3 regions of the Streptomyces sp. NPDC038280 genome follow, and region 2 is predicted to be linked to each of the others. Evidence: riboswitches for the same ligand, from Rfam matches in the RefSeq annotation. Region 2 holds a riboswitch; each other region holds the start of a gene.
What was found. Region 2 has a riboswitch for cyclic di-AMP ahead of ACZ7J0_RS14735 (M23 family metallopeptidase). Riboswitches for the same ligand answer to the same signal wherever they lie in the genome.
Positions count from the first base shown of each region.

Region 1 (4,202 bases), on a different contig from region 2:
GCCCAGGACCTGGCCGGCGCGCAGGGCGACCCGGGTGTGGCCCTCGGCCGACAGGTGCAGCCGGTCGCTGTCCCAAGCCCGCCTGTCCTGAATGGACTTGAGGGACCACAGGTCGAGGACGGGGCATCCGTACCGGTCGGCGACGGCCCGCACATGCCCGTTGTACGTGGCGATCTTGCCGCGGAGATGACGCAGCAGGGTCACACCGCGCGTGTCGAAACCGGTCGTGACCATCACGGTGCCCACGGCCGAGGTGAGGTCCGCGACGGCGCGCTCGAAGCGTTCGGCGACCTCGTCGGGGTCGGTGCCGGGCCGGATGATGTCGTTGCCGCCCGCGCAGAAGGTCACCAGTTCCGGGGCGAGTTCCTTCGCCCGGGGGACCTGCTCCTCGACGATCTGGTCGAGGAGACGTCCGCGGACGGCGAGGTTGGCGTAGCGGAAGCCGTCGTGGTCCTCCTCCGGAAGCCGGTCGGCGAGGAGGACCGCGAGGCGGTCCGCCCAACCCACATACGTTTCCCCGGGCCCCGGGTCCCCCACCCCTTCGGTAAAGCTGTCGCCGATCGCCGCGTACGAACCGAATACGCCTGTGCCACTGTCTATTGCTCTCGAACGGTCTGCCACGGGACCACATCTTTCCCTTACGGATGTGACCTACGCGACCGTAAGGAGCGGTTGACGGGGCGTGACATATGCCACCGGTCAAGATTCACCCAAGCCGGAATAGACCGAGGCCCGGCACAGAAGTGCCGGGCCTCGGTACGGGATTCGCGCGTGTACCGGGTCAGATGGAGACGCCGTGCTGACGCAGGTACGCGAGCGGGTCGATGTCCGAGCCGTAGCTCGGGCCCGTACGGATCTCGAAGTGCAGGTGCGGACCGGAGGAGTTGCCGGTGGAGCCGGAGAGGCCGATCTGCTGTCCGCCGGTGACGCTCTCACCGGAGGAGACCGAGAGGGACGAGAGGTGGCCGTACTGCGAGTAGCTGCCGTCGGTGTGCTGGATGATGACCTCGTTGCCGTACGCGCCGCCCCATCCGGCGGAGACGACGGTGCCCGGGCCGACGGCCTTGACGGTCGTGCCGGTGGAGGCCGCGAAGTCGACACCGGTGTGGTAGCCGGAGGACCACATGGAGCCGGAGGCGTGGTACGGGGTGGTGACGCTCGGGCCGCTGACCGGGGCGGTGAAGCCGGAGGCCGACGTGGAGTCCGGGGTGGACGCCGAGGTCGAGGTCGAAGGGGCGGACGCGCGGTCACTGCTGCGGGAGCTGCGCGCCGAGTCGTCGGCCTTGGGGGCCGCCTTCGGAGCCGCCTTCGGCGCGGCCTTGGGAGCCGCCTTGTGCGCGGGCTTGGCCTTGGCGGTGGACTTCGCGCCCAGGGTGAGCTTCATGCCGGGGATGATCAGCGCGGGGTTCTCGCCGACGACCTGGCGGTTGTCGTGGTAGAGCTTCTTCCAGCCACCGGCGAGGTGGTGGTCCGCGGCGATCGTCGAGAGGCAGTCACCGGCGACGACGGAGTACGTCTTCGGCGCGGCCTTGGCGGACTGCTGTGCCACGGACTTGGCGGCGGCGACGGTGGTTCCCTGCGTCACGGCCGGGGCGCTCGCCTCGGCGGCGTGCGCTCCGGTCGCGCCGAGAAGCGGAAGGGCGACGACGGCGCCACCCGTTCCGGCGGCGACGAATCCACGCGTGATCGGGTTGGCCTTGGGACGGCGGTGCTTACCCTTCGCGGGCATGGCGAATTCCTCTCCGGCGCCTGCGAGGTGAGCTGTCGGGTTCGGGCTGGAGATGCCCGGTCGCGCTGTGGCGCGCCTTAACCCCGAGCCGCCTCCGGAAATCCGGAATCGGCGTTCTTACCTGGGTCCCCCGCTCCTGCCACACGTGGGTGGGTGTGAATTCCGGACGGTGGCAGGATTCGGCGGTCCATCCGGATTGACGGTGACCGTAGACGAGCCGGTCGGCGCTAACAAGCCATCGCATTCCATCGCGAATGGGCGCTGTGATATCGGCGCGAAATTCCGGTCACCCTCCGTCGACTCCGGATCATCAATCTCCGTCGTGAGCAAGGAATTCGACTTCCGTGTTCCGCCACGGACGGTCACGTTTATGACGCTGCTCACGTGCCCGTACCCATCTCCCGCATTACCGGGGCACGCCATGCCGAACAACTCAATACGGACAGAAGGCTCATTCCATACGCATTGCACTCAACAGCAAATGTTCTGCCGATTGCCGCCAGTTCCTCAGGAACCGGCGTGTCGGGAGGCTCCCGCCGAGATGATTGCCTCAGGAACCGATGTCGTATCGTCGAGGCCGCGCCACGTCGGCGATCAGCGCCGACGGCAGAACACCTCAGGAGCTCTCGTGACGCAGCAGCTGCCGCAGGTCCCGTCGACCGAACCCGAGCTGACCGGAGTCCGGAATTTCCGGGACGTGGGCGGGCTGCCGACCGTGGACGGGCGGACAGTGCGCTATGGGCGGCTCTTCCGCAGCGGGCACCTGGCCCACGCCACCGATGACGACGCGACCTTCCTCGCCGGCCTCGGGCTGCACACGATCTTCGACTTCCGCAACGCCGCCGACCAGAAGGTGGAGGGCCCGGACGTCGCCCTGCCCGGCGTGCGGAACGTGAACATCCCGCTCAACGACCCCGCGGACGGCAAGGAGTTCTGGAAGATGGTCAGCGGTGGCGACCTCGCCCAGCTGCGCTCCCTCCTCGGCGACGGCAAGGCCGCCGCCCGCATGACGCACACGTACCGCGAGATCATCACGGACCGCACCGCCGAGCACAGCCGGGTCCTGCACGCCATGGCCGAGGACAGCGTCCCCGCCCTGATGCACTGCGCGGCCGGCAAGGACCGCGCGGGGCTCTCCATCGCCGTGTCCCTGCTCGCGGTCGGCGTCGAGCGCGAGGCGATCGAGACGGACTACCTCAAGTCGAACGACCCCCACCGCCGCTACAAGGTCCGCCGCAGCAGCACCTCGGCCGAGGCCATGTCCCCGGAGGTCATGGAACTGCTCGGCCCCCTCTTCGACGCACGCGCGGAGTACCTCTCCGCCGCCTTCGACACCATCGAGGCGAACTGGGGCAGCGTCGAGCGGTACCTCTCCGAGGGCCTGAAGCTCACCCCGGAGACCCGCGAGCGGCTGCGCTTCGCCCTCCTCCAGGACTAGCGGTAATCAGGATCGGCGGAAGCGCGGGACCGGCGGGATCCGGCCCTACTGGTTCTGACCGCCGAGCAGGAACAGCAGATAGAGGAACGCCGCGAAGAGGTGTCCGGCGACGAGGTAGGCGAAGAGGCGGATGACCAGCCCCCGGGGGAACTTCTTCTCCTCGGTGGACGGGACAGATGCTGATTTGTCGGACATTCGACGTCTCATTTCATGAGGTCGGCGGCGAGCGTGCGGGTCAGCGGCGCGGCGCTCCGCCACCGAGGCACAGCTCGGTGGCGGGACTCTGCAGCAGGGTGTGGACGAAGAGCAGCGCGGCGCCGCCGCGCGTGGCGGCGCCGATCCGGTGCGGGGTGAGCGAGTCGAAGTGCGCGCTGTCCCCGGGGTCGAGGACGTGGACGGCGTCGCCCAGGGCGAGGCGCACCCTGCCTTCCAGGACGTGGAGCCACTCCTCCCCCGGGTGGACGCGGACGAGGTCGTCCCGGGTGGTGTACGGGACCTGGACGCGCAGCGCCTGCATGGCCCGTCCGGGCCCGCCCGCCTGGTGATAGATCCACCCGTCCGCCTCGGCGGGCTCGGCGCTCCCCGCGCGGACGATGGGATCGCGCTCGGGCGGCACCTCCCCGAGCAGTTCGGAGACGGTCGTGCCGTAGATGCGGGCAAGGGCGAGCAGCATGGGCAGCGAGGGCTGCCGGCGGCCCGTCTCCAGCCGGGAGAGGTGGGCCGGGGAGAGTCCGGCGCGGCGGGCGGCCGTCTCCAGAGTGAGCCCCTGGCGTCGGCGCAGCCCCCTCAGCCGGGGCGCGACGTCGGGGAGGGCCTCCGAGATCAGTTGGTCGTCGGACGCGCCGTCCGACGCGGCGGCGGCCGACCCTCGGTCCGGGACTTCCGCGGACGTCGCAGCCCTGTCCGCCCTTCCGGCAGAATTGCTCATGGGTCCATTGCGCCAGGGTTTTTCCTCAGGGGCAATTTTCTTGCCCCTGAGGCAAACACGCGGCTGGCGATCCGCCGGTTCAGCGCTGCGCGACGGCCTGCTTGACC
Region 1 is NZ_JBVJYZ010000001.1:325,961-330,162, forward strand. Features, by position in the region: gene ACZ7J0_RS01450 (SGNH/GDSL hydrolase family protein) at 1-621, opposite strand, end outside; gene ACZ7J0_RS01455 (M23 family metallopeptidase) at 782-1,729, opposite strand; cyclic di-AMP (ydaO/yuaA leader) riboswitch at 1,732-1,891, opposite strand; gene ACZ7J0_RS01460 (tyrosine-protein phosphatase) at 2,358-3,167, shown strand; gene ACZ7J0_RS01465 (DUF6126 family protein) at 3,213-3,362, opposite strand; gene ACZ7J0_RS01470 (helix-turn-helix domain-containing protein) at 3,403-4,095, opposite strand; gene ACZ7J0_RS01475 (aspartate aminotransferase family protein) at 4,175-4,202, opposite strand, start outside.
Region 1: another riboswitch for cyclic di-AMP. It lies ahead of ACZ7J0_RS01455 (M23 family metallopeptidase); the one in region 2 lies ahead of ACZ7J0_RS14735 (M23 family metallopeptidase).

Region 2 (4,202 bases):
GTACGGACCGGCGGCGGCCCGGGCGGTCGCCGAATACGAAGCCTTCGCGACGAGCCTGGCGTTTCTGCGGCACCGGGCCCACCGGGGCGCGGCCGGCCCGGACTTCATGGCGCGCGAGCAGGAGCTGCTGCACCACCTGTGGCAGCGCAAGGGGATAGCGGCGCCGTCGCTGACGTACGCGGCGCGGGCCACGGGCCGGGTGTGGACGCCGCCGCCGTACCGGGACTACGGCTCCTACAACCCGTACCGCTCCTGACCCTGCGGAGAAACCGGCAGCCATGGCGTCGGGGGGGTGTCGCCAGGCTGCCGGCGTGCGAGGACGCGCCGGTGCGAGCACCGGCGGCCGTCAGGGACTCACGGACGTGGGACCGCGCCGGCCGGGCGGTGCGCTCGGCCGTGCGGTTCGGGGTGAGGCGTGTCAGAGCGTGCGGAGGGGCTGCGGGCGCGGCCGCCGTCAGACGCTGAGGCCCTTGCCCCGGAGCCAGGCGGCGGGGTCGACGCCGTCGCCGCCCGGGGTGTGCACCTCCAGGTGCAGGTGCGGGCCCGTGACATTGCCCGTCGCGCCGACCCGCCCGATGGTCTCGCCGGTCCCGACCGTCTGCCCGGCCCCGACCGTCATCGACGACAGGTGGCAGAACCACACCTCCGTACCGTCCTCCAGCTCCAGGACGATCCGATAGCCGTACGAGCCGGACCAGCCGGCCGACTTGACGGTGCCGCCGTGCACGGCCTTGACCGGGGTGCCCGTCGGGGCCGCGAAGTCGAGACCCGTGTGATAGCCCGAGGACCACATCGATCCGGACTGGCCGAAGGTGGAGGTGATCGTGTACGAGGAGGTCGGAAGCGAGTAACTCGCGGCCAGTTCGGCCAGCCGCTCCGCCTCGGCCTTGGCCGCGGCTTCCGCGTCCGCCTTCTTCTTCGCCTCGGCCGCGGCCTTCTGCGCGGCCGTCTGCTGCGCCTTCGCCTCGGCGGCGGCCTGCTCGGCGGCGGACTTCTCCGAGGCCGCCTTCGCCTCCGCGTCGGCGGACGCCTTCTGCTGCTCGGCCTGCTGAAGGATCCGGGCGCGCAGTGCCTCGCCCGCGTCGGCGCCGGTGCGCTGCCCGGGGCCGGCGTCAGTGGTCAGGGAGGCGGTGGTGAGGGGCGCGGCGTTCTGCCCGTCGGTGTTCTCGCCGTCCTCCGCGTCCCCCATCAGGGAACCGATGCCCGGCAGGGAGGAGGCGTCCGGCACATGATCCGTGATCGCGTCCGGGAGGTCGGGCAGCGATATGGAGACCGGCGGCTTGTCCTGCGCGGTGGCCATGCCGGCCCCGCCGACGGCCGCGATGACACCGACGCCGAGGACGGTGGAGCTGCGGGCGAAGTTGGAGCGCTGCTTGGCAACGCGGTGCCGGCCACGCACGGGGCGGACGGAGTCCTCGGTGGGATTCCATTCCTCCCACACCGTGTCGGTGCCCGCGCCCGCGGCACCCGAGGCACCGAACGAGTCGAAGGGGGCTTCGGGGGCAGGGGTGTTGGACGCCACGGAGGCGTACTCCTTTCCTTCCTTATCGCCTACCGGGTTAGCTGACGGGTTCGGAGCAGGAAGGTCTCCTACGGGCCCAATTCGACCCGATTCACCCCAAGGTGGTGGTTCCCCGGTTCCCTTGCGGAATTCGGCGCGTGCGCACGGTGCCGCCTCTTGCGACGGTTGTGACGACCGCACTGCGTTATCGAACGTTAATAGACGCGGGGACCGGATTCCAAGCTGTTCCCCTTGATCATTCCCCGCCCCCACCAGGACTTATGAGTGGCAACCAGGCGCAATCGGGCGAGTTGAGGACCCGCCCTCCGGCCGCCGGAAACCCACCCGATCTGATCGTTCGTCAACTGTTATGCGCAGGGGTGTCCTTCGACTACGCACCGTGTGCGCCGTCGGTTACGGCACGACGGGCATCGTCCTGCGCCGCGCGGGCTGGCCCTCCCCCGGCCTGCTCACCGCGAGCAGCGCCATGTCGTCGTTCGAGCCGCCGCCCGTGTACCGCCGTACGTCGTCCACCAAAGCGTCGAGCAGTTCCCCGGGCCCGGGGAAGATCCGCCCCGCCAGCCGCGCGGCGGGGTCGTAGAAGACGCCGTTCGCGTCGCGCGCCTCGGACAGTCCGTCCGTGTAGAGCAGCAGGGTCGCGCCCGGCGGGTACGGCGCCTCGTCGGCCCGGTCCGGCCACGCCGCCAGGTCGCCCATGCCCAGCGGCAGCGCCGGCTCGGACGGCTCCACCCGGCCGAGGCCCCCGTCGGCGTACAGCAGCAGCGGCTCCGGATGGCCGCGGTTCACGACGCGCAGCACGCCGGCCCCCCGTGGGATCTCGGCGAGCACGGCCGTCGTGAACCCCTCGAAGGCGTCCAGGTCGTCCCGGCGGGCGCCCTCCCGGGTGAGCGCCCGTTCCAGCCGTTGCGCCACCCCCTCCAGGGTTCTCTCCTGCTCGGCGGCCTCCCGGAACGCCCCGATGACGATGGCCACCGCCTCCACGGCGTCGAGCCCCTTGCCGCGTACGTCCCCGACGACGAGCCGGACCCCGTACGGCGTGTCCTGCACCGCGAAGAGGTCCCCGCCGATGAACGCGTCCGCCTGCGCCGCCTCGTACCGCGCGGCGATCTGCAGTCCGCTGATCCGCTCGGCGGGAACGGGCAGTACCGCCCGTTGAGCGGTCTCGGCGATCACCCGCGCGGACGCCAGCCGTTCACCGCTGCGCCGGACGACCCGGTTGACGAGCAGGGCCAGCGCGGAGACCGTGAACACGGTGAGGATCTCGGTCAGTGCCGGGACCCTGCCGATCGTGCCGTTGTAGATGTGCAGTCCGAGAACGGCGGCCAGGGCGGCGAGGCCGGTGACCAGGGTCGTCCGCAGGGAGAAGAACGGCGCCGCGATCAGCGGGGCGGCCGAGAAGAGCGGAGCGGCGGTGAAGGTGGGCGGGGTCGCCAGGTCGTAGACGACCCCGCCGACGATCAGAAGCGCGGGCAGCGCCCGGATGAACCGGCGCGCCCGCTCGCTCCGGGTCGGGCCTCCCCGTCCTCCGTCGGTGCCGCCGCCCCGCGATGGTCGCCCCACCTGTGCTCTCCCTGCCCGGTCCGCCTTGGAGTCGCCCCGCGGAAGGCGAGGGACGGCTGCGGACGGTACCGCGCCCCACCCAGGCTGGCCGTAGCCGCGCCGCGCGGCGACTCGCCATCGGCCAACCGGGGAAGGGTCCACCCACCCGGACCACCCACCCGGACCACCGGGCCCCCCACCGCCAACCCACCCGGACCACCCGACCAGCGCTCCGGGCCCCCGACCACCCGACCGGCACTCCGAGGCCCGCGGCCCGGCGTTCGCGCGGACTCAGGCCCCCTCCCGCACCCCCTCGCCCGACTCCTCCTCCGCCTCTTCGCGCGGCTTTCCGGGCGCGAGCCGCCCGCCCCGCGCGAGCGCCGCCACCGCTCCCGCGCAGCCGAGCCCCACCGCGCACAGCACCAGCCACGGCAGGGCCGGCCACCCGCCCACGCCGAGCAGCGCGCCCGTGCCGAGGTTCCCGAGGGTGATGCCGATCCCGCAGACGGTGTTGTAGAGGCCGTAGTGCGTGGCCGGCCACCGGCCGCCGGACAGCGCGACGACGGTGTCCATCTCAAACGGGTAGAGGACGGCGTTCCCGACCGCGAGAACCGCAGCACACAGCAACAGTCCGGTGATCCCGCCGACCGCGACCGGCAGCAGGAAGGCGGCGCCCAGCAGCGCGAGCCCGGCCACCAGACACCGCTGCCGGGACCACCGCCGCTTGCACCAGTCCGTGATCCGCAGCTGGCCGCCCAGGGTGACCAGCGCGGAGACGACGAAGATCGCGGTGGTCGCGGCGGTCGACCCGGCCGCCAGGGGCAGGGCGAGATAGACCTGGAAGGACAGGACGTACGACCCGGTCATGGCCAGCGCGAAGAGCAGGAACGGCCGATTGGCCAGGACCGTCCGGAACTGCCCCCGCTCCTCGTCCCGCTCCTCCGGCCCCGTCCCGGCCGTCCGTACCGGCAGATGCCGCAGCTGTACGAGCGTCAGCGCGGCGAAGAGCAGCGCGGCCACCGCGCACGTCAGCCGGAAGGACACCCCTGTCAGCGCCACCCCGATCAGCGGCCCGAGCAGAATCCCCGCCTGGTAGTACGTGTTGAAGAGCGCGAACGCCTCGACGCGCCGTTCCCCCGCC
Region 2 is NZ_JBVJYZ010000005.1:330,578-334,779, reverse strand. Features, by position in the region: gene ACZ7J0_RS14740 (PrsW family intramembrane metalloprotease) at 1-256, shown strand, start outside; gene ACZ7J0_RS14735 (M23 family metallopeptidase) at 455-1,522, opposite strand; cyclic di-AMP (ydaO/yuaA leader) riboswitch at 1,534-1,668, opposite strand; gene ACZ7J0_RS14730 (PP2C family protein-serine/threonine phosphatase) at 1,916-3,082, opposite strand; gene ACZ7J0_RS14725 (MFS transporter) at 3,353-4,202, opposite strand, start outside.

Region 3 (4,202 bases), on a different contig from region 2:
GCGCGAGTGGCTGGACCGGCTCGGCACGGTCGCGGGCCGCGCCGACGAACTGTGCCGCTTCGCGGTCCTGTTCGGTGACCCGCAACTGGCCCTGAGCGCCGTCCACCGGGTGCTCGACATCACGGCGGAGGAGGTGCAGGCGGTCGCCAAGGCCCGGCTGCGCCCCGACAACAGGGCGGTGCTGGTCTACGAGCCCGTCCAGGCAGACGCAGAGAACGGCGCCGAGACCGCCGAGCAGAGCGACGAGGAAGAGGGAGCGGACCAGTGAGCGACGCTGCCGTGTCTTTGACCAGCATGGACTTCCACCCGCAGCCCCAGCCGGGCACCGCGACGCCGTGGGCCTTCCCGGCTCCGGACCGCGGCCGTCTCGACAACGGCCTGACGGTGCTGCGCTGCCACCGCCCGGGTCAGCAGGTCGTGGCCGTCGAGATCTTCCTCGACGCCCCGCTGGACGCCGAGCCGGAGGGCCTCGACGGCGTCGCGACGATCATGGCGCGCGCCCTGTCGGAGGGCACCGACAAGCACACCGCGGAGGAGTTCGCGGCCGAGCTGGAGCGCTGCGGCGCCACGCTGGACGCCCACGCCGACCACCCGGGTGTCCGGGTCTCGCTCGAAGTCCCGGTCTCCCGGCTGCCGAAGGCGCTCGGCCTGCTCGCCGAGGCGCTGCGCGCGCCCGCCTTCGTCGACACCGAGATCGAGCGTCTCGTACGCAACCGCCTCGACGAGATCCCGCACGAGACGGCCAACCCGGGCCGCCGCGCGGCCAAGCAGCTCTCCAAGGAGCTGTTCCCGGCCTCCTCGCGCATGTCGCGTCCGCGCCAGGGCACCGAGGAGACCGTCGCCGGCATCGACTCGGCCGCCGTACGGGCCTTCTACGAAGCCCATGTCCGGCCCGCCACGGCCACCGCGGTGATCGTCGGCGATCTGACGGACGTCGACCTGGACGCGGTGCTCGCCGACTCCATCGGCGACTGGACCGGGAACACCGCCGAGCCCCGCCCGGTGCCGCCGATCACCGCCGACGACACCGGCCGCGTGGTGATCGTGGACCGTCCCGGCGCTGTACAGACGCAGCTGCTGATCGGCCGCATCGGAGCCGACCGGCACGACCGTGTGTGGCCGGCCCAAGTGCTCGGCACGTACTGCCTCGGCGGGACCCTGACGTCCCGTCTGGACCGGGTCCTTCGCGAGGAGAAGGGCTACACCTACGGAGTGCGGGCCTTCGGGCAGGTGCTGCGCTCGTCCGCTCCCACGTCCCCGGGAGGGGCCACCGGCGCCGCGATGCTCGCGATCAGCGGCTCGGTCGACACCCCCAACACCGGCCCGGCGCTGGACGATCTGTGGAAGGTCCTGCGCAAGCTCGCCGCCGAGGGCCTCACCGACGCCGAGCGCGATGTCGCGGTGCAGAACCTGGTGGGTGTCGCCCCGCTCAAGTACGAGACGGCGGCGTCCGTCGCCGCCACGCTCGCCGACCAGGTCGAGCAGCACCTGCCCGACGACTTCCAGGCGCAGCTGTACGCGCGCCTCGCGGAGACCGGCACGGTGGAGGCGACGGCGGCCGTCGTCAACGCCTTCCCGGTGGACCGTCTGGTGACGGTCCTCGTGGGTGACGCCGCGGAGATCGAGGAGCCCGTCAGGGCGCTCGGCATCGGTGAAGTGACCGTCGTCACCGGCTGATTGACAGCGTCCCGAGGATCGGGGACCCCGACGTCACGTTACGTCGGGGTCCTCCCTTTTGTCTGGATTGGGAGGGAAGCGGAGTGTATGGCATGTGGCGTGCACTACAAAACAGCGTGTCTGTTTGGTGATTGAAAGACGATCCGCTTAGCGTCATGGGCGCTGTCCGCCAGTTGCACCCGCCGCACCCGCGGCATCGGGCAGCCATCGCCGAGTCCCCGTCAGGCGCGAGCCTGGGGAGCCGGGGACCCAATCAGTCCCTGGGGTGAATCGGACGCCTTCGCGCCTCGCGTGCGGAGGGGCCCGTAGGAGACCTTCCTGCTCCGAACCCGTCAGCTAACCCGGTAGGCGAGAAGGAAGGAAAGGATCAGCCACTACATGGCGTTCACCCGTGCCACCGGGAAGCACCGTGCCCCGAGCCGCCTGACCCGCCGAAGCGCGCACGTCGCCGGAGTCGCGGCGCTCGCCACCACCGGCGTCATCGGATCACTCGCCTCCCCGGCGCTCGCCGCCGACACGGAGCCCCTCCCCGTGGACACCGGCCTCACCCAGGTCGTCGTCGCCGACTCGCTCGCCGACCGCATCAACGCGCAGGCCGCCGCCCAGGAGCGCGAGGCCGTGGAGGCCATAGCCAAGGCGAAGGCGGAGGCCAGGGCCCGTGCCGAGGCCAAGCGCAAGGCCGAGGCCCGCGCCAAGGAGATCCGTGAGGCCAAGGAGCGCGCCGCCCGTGAGGCCGAGCGCAAGCTCCTCAACTCCTACCGTCTCCCGATCGCCGGCTCGTTCGTCACCACCGGCTACAAGACCGGCGGCTCGCTCTGGTCCTCGGGCAGTCACTCCGGCGTCGACTTCCGGGCCGCCTCCGGCACCAAGGTCGTGGCCGTCGGCTCCGGCACCGTCGTGGAGGCCGGCTGGGGCGGCGCGTACGGCAACAACATCGTGATCCGGATGAAGGACGGCACGTACACGCAGTACGGCCACCTCTCGTCGATCGGTGTCTCGGTCGGCCAGTCCGTCACCCCGGGCCAGCAGATCGGCCTCTCCGGCTCGACGGGCAACTCCACCGGCCCGCACCTGCACTTCGAGGCCCGGACGAGCCCGGAGTACGGCTCCGACATCGACCCGATCGCCTACCTGCGCTCCAAGGGCGTCAACGTCTGACCCCGACCGACCGCTTCTCGCGCCCCGCGCGTCCCGAAGGCCCCGGCTCCTCGCGAGCCGGGGCCTTCGGCGTACCGGGAGCCCACCGTGCCGGGTTCTGGCCAAAAGATATCCATGGATTTCCGGCAGCCATCGGAAATCCCGCCCAGCTGCAATACAGTTCACTAACAGTGAGTTCACGAACAGGCATCAGTCGGATGGGTTTAGCGCGGATTAAGGCGGAGGTTGAACATGCGCATTCCCGCGCATTCGGTATGCACGGCGATCCGCGACGACATCGTCGCGGGTGTCTTCGGACGCGGCAGCCGGCTGACCGAGGAACAGCTCGCGCGCCGCTACGGAGTCTCGCGCGTCCCGGTCCGCGAGGCCCTGCGCACCCTGGAGTCCGAGGGCTTCGTCGTCACCCGCCGCCACGCCGGCGCCTGTGTCGCCGAGCCGAGTGACCGGGAGGCCGCCGACCTTCTGGAGATCCGTGCGCTGCTGGAGCCGATGGGGGCCGCACGCGCCGCCGAGCGCCGCACCGAGGCCCACCTCAAGGTGCTGCGCGGCCTGGTCAGGCTGGGTCAGGAGCGGGCCAGGCGCGGCCAGGGCGAGGATCTGCGCTCGCTGGGCGGCTGGTTCCACGAGACGCTGGCCCAGGCGTCCGGCAGCCCCGGGCTCACCGCGCTGCTCACCCAGCTGCGACACAAGATCGCCTGGATGTACGCGGTCGAGCTCCCGGCGGAGCCGGTCGAGGCCTGGGCCGAGCACGGCGCGATCGTCGACGCCGTGGCGCGCGGCGACGCGGAGCGGGCCCGGGCGCTGACCGCGCTGCACGCCGAGCGTTCGGCTCCCATGCACCGGTTGCGCGGCCCTGTGAGAACCTCGCAACACGCAGTAAACACGGCGAGCGCCCGCAATTAACAAACGCGCCGTATACAAAGAACGAGGAAATGGGGGGCGTTAATTCTGCTGCCCGCCGACGGGGAATGGAGGCGGCGAAAAGCAGAAGAGCCGCACTGCCGGGAGAATTCCCGGGCAGTGCGGCTCCGCCGCAATTCGAAATGCCGCCGAGCGCGCCCGCGCCCCGATGGTTCAGACGGTCTCGGGGAGCTCGTCGAGACCCTCGGCGACCAGCTTCGCCAGACGGTCCAGGGCCACCTCGGCGCCCTCGGCGTCCGACGCGAGCAGGATCTCCTCGCCACCCTGGGCACCAAGACCGAGCACCGCCAGCATGGACGCGGCGTTGACCGGGTTGCCGTCGGCCTTGGCGATCGTCACGGGGACGCCGGAGGCCGTGGCGGCACGGACGAAGATGGACGCGGGGCGGGCGTGCAGGCCCTCGGCCCAGCCGACGTTGACGCGACGCTCTGCCATGGTGTTGCCCT
Region 3 is NZ_JBVJYZ010000001.1:1,015,984-1,020,185, reverse strand. Features, by position in the region: gene ACZ7J0_RS04550 (M16 family metallopeptidase) at 1-268, shown strand, start outside; gene ACZ7J0_RS04545 (M16 family metallopeptidase) at 295-1,677, shown strand; cyclic di-AMP (ydaO/yuaA leader) riboswitch at 1,876-2,042, shown strand; gene ACZ7J0_RS04540 (M23 family metallopeptidase) at 2,056-2,835, shown strand; gene ACZ7J0_RS04535 (GntR family transcriptional regulator) at 3,067-3,738, shown strand; gene ACZ7J0_RS04530 (HPr family phosphocarrier protein) at 3,910-4,191, opposite strand.
Region 3: another riboswitch for cyclic di-AMP. It lies ahead of ACZ7J0_RS04540 (M23 family metallopeptidase); the one in region 2 lies ahead of ACZ7J0_RS14735 (M23 family metallopeptidase).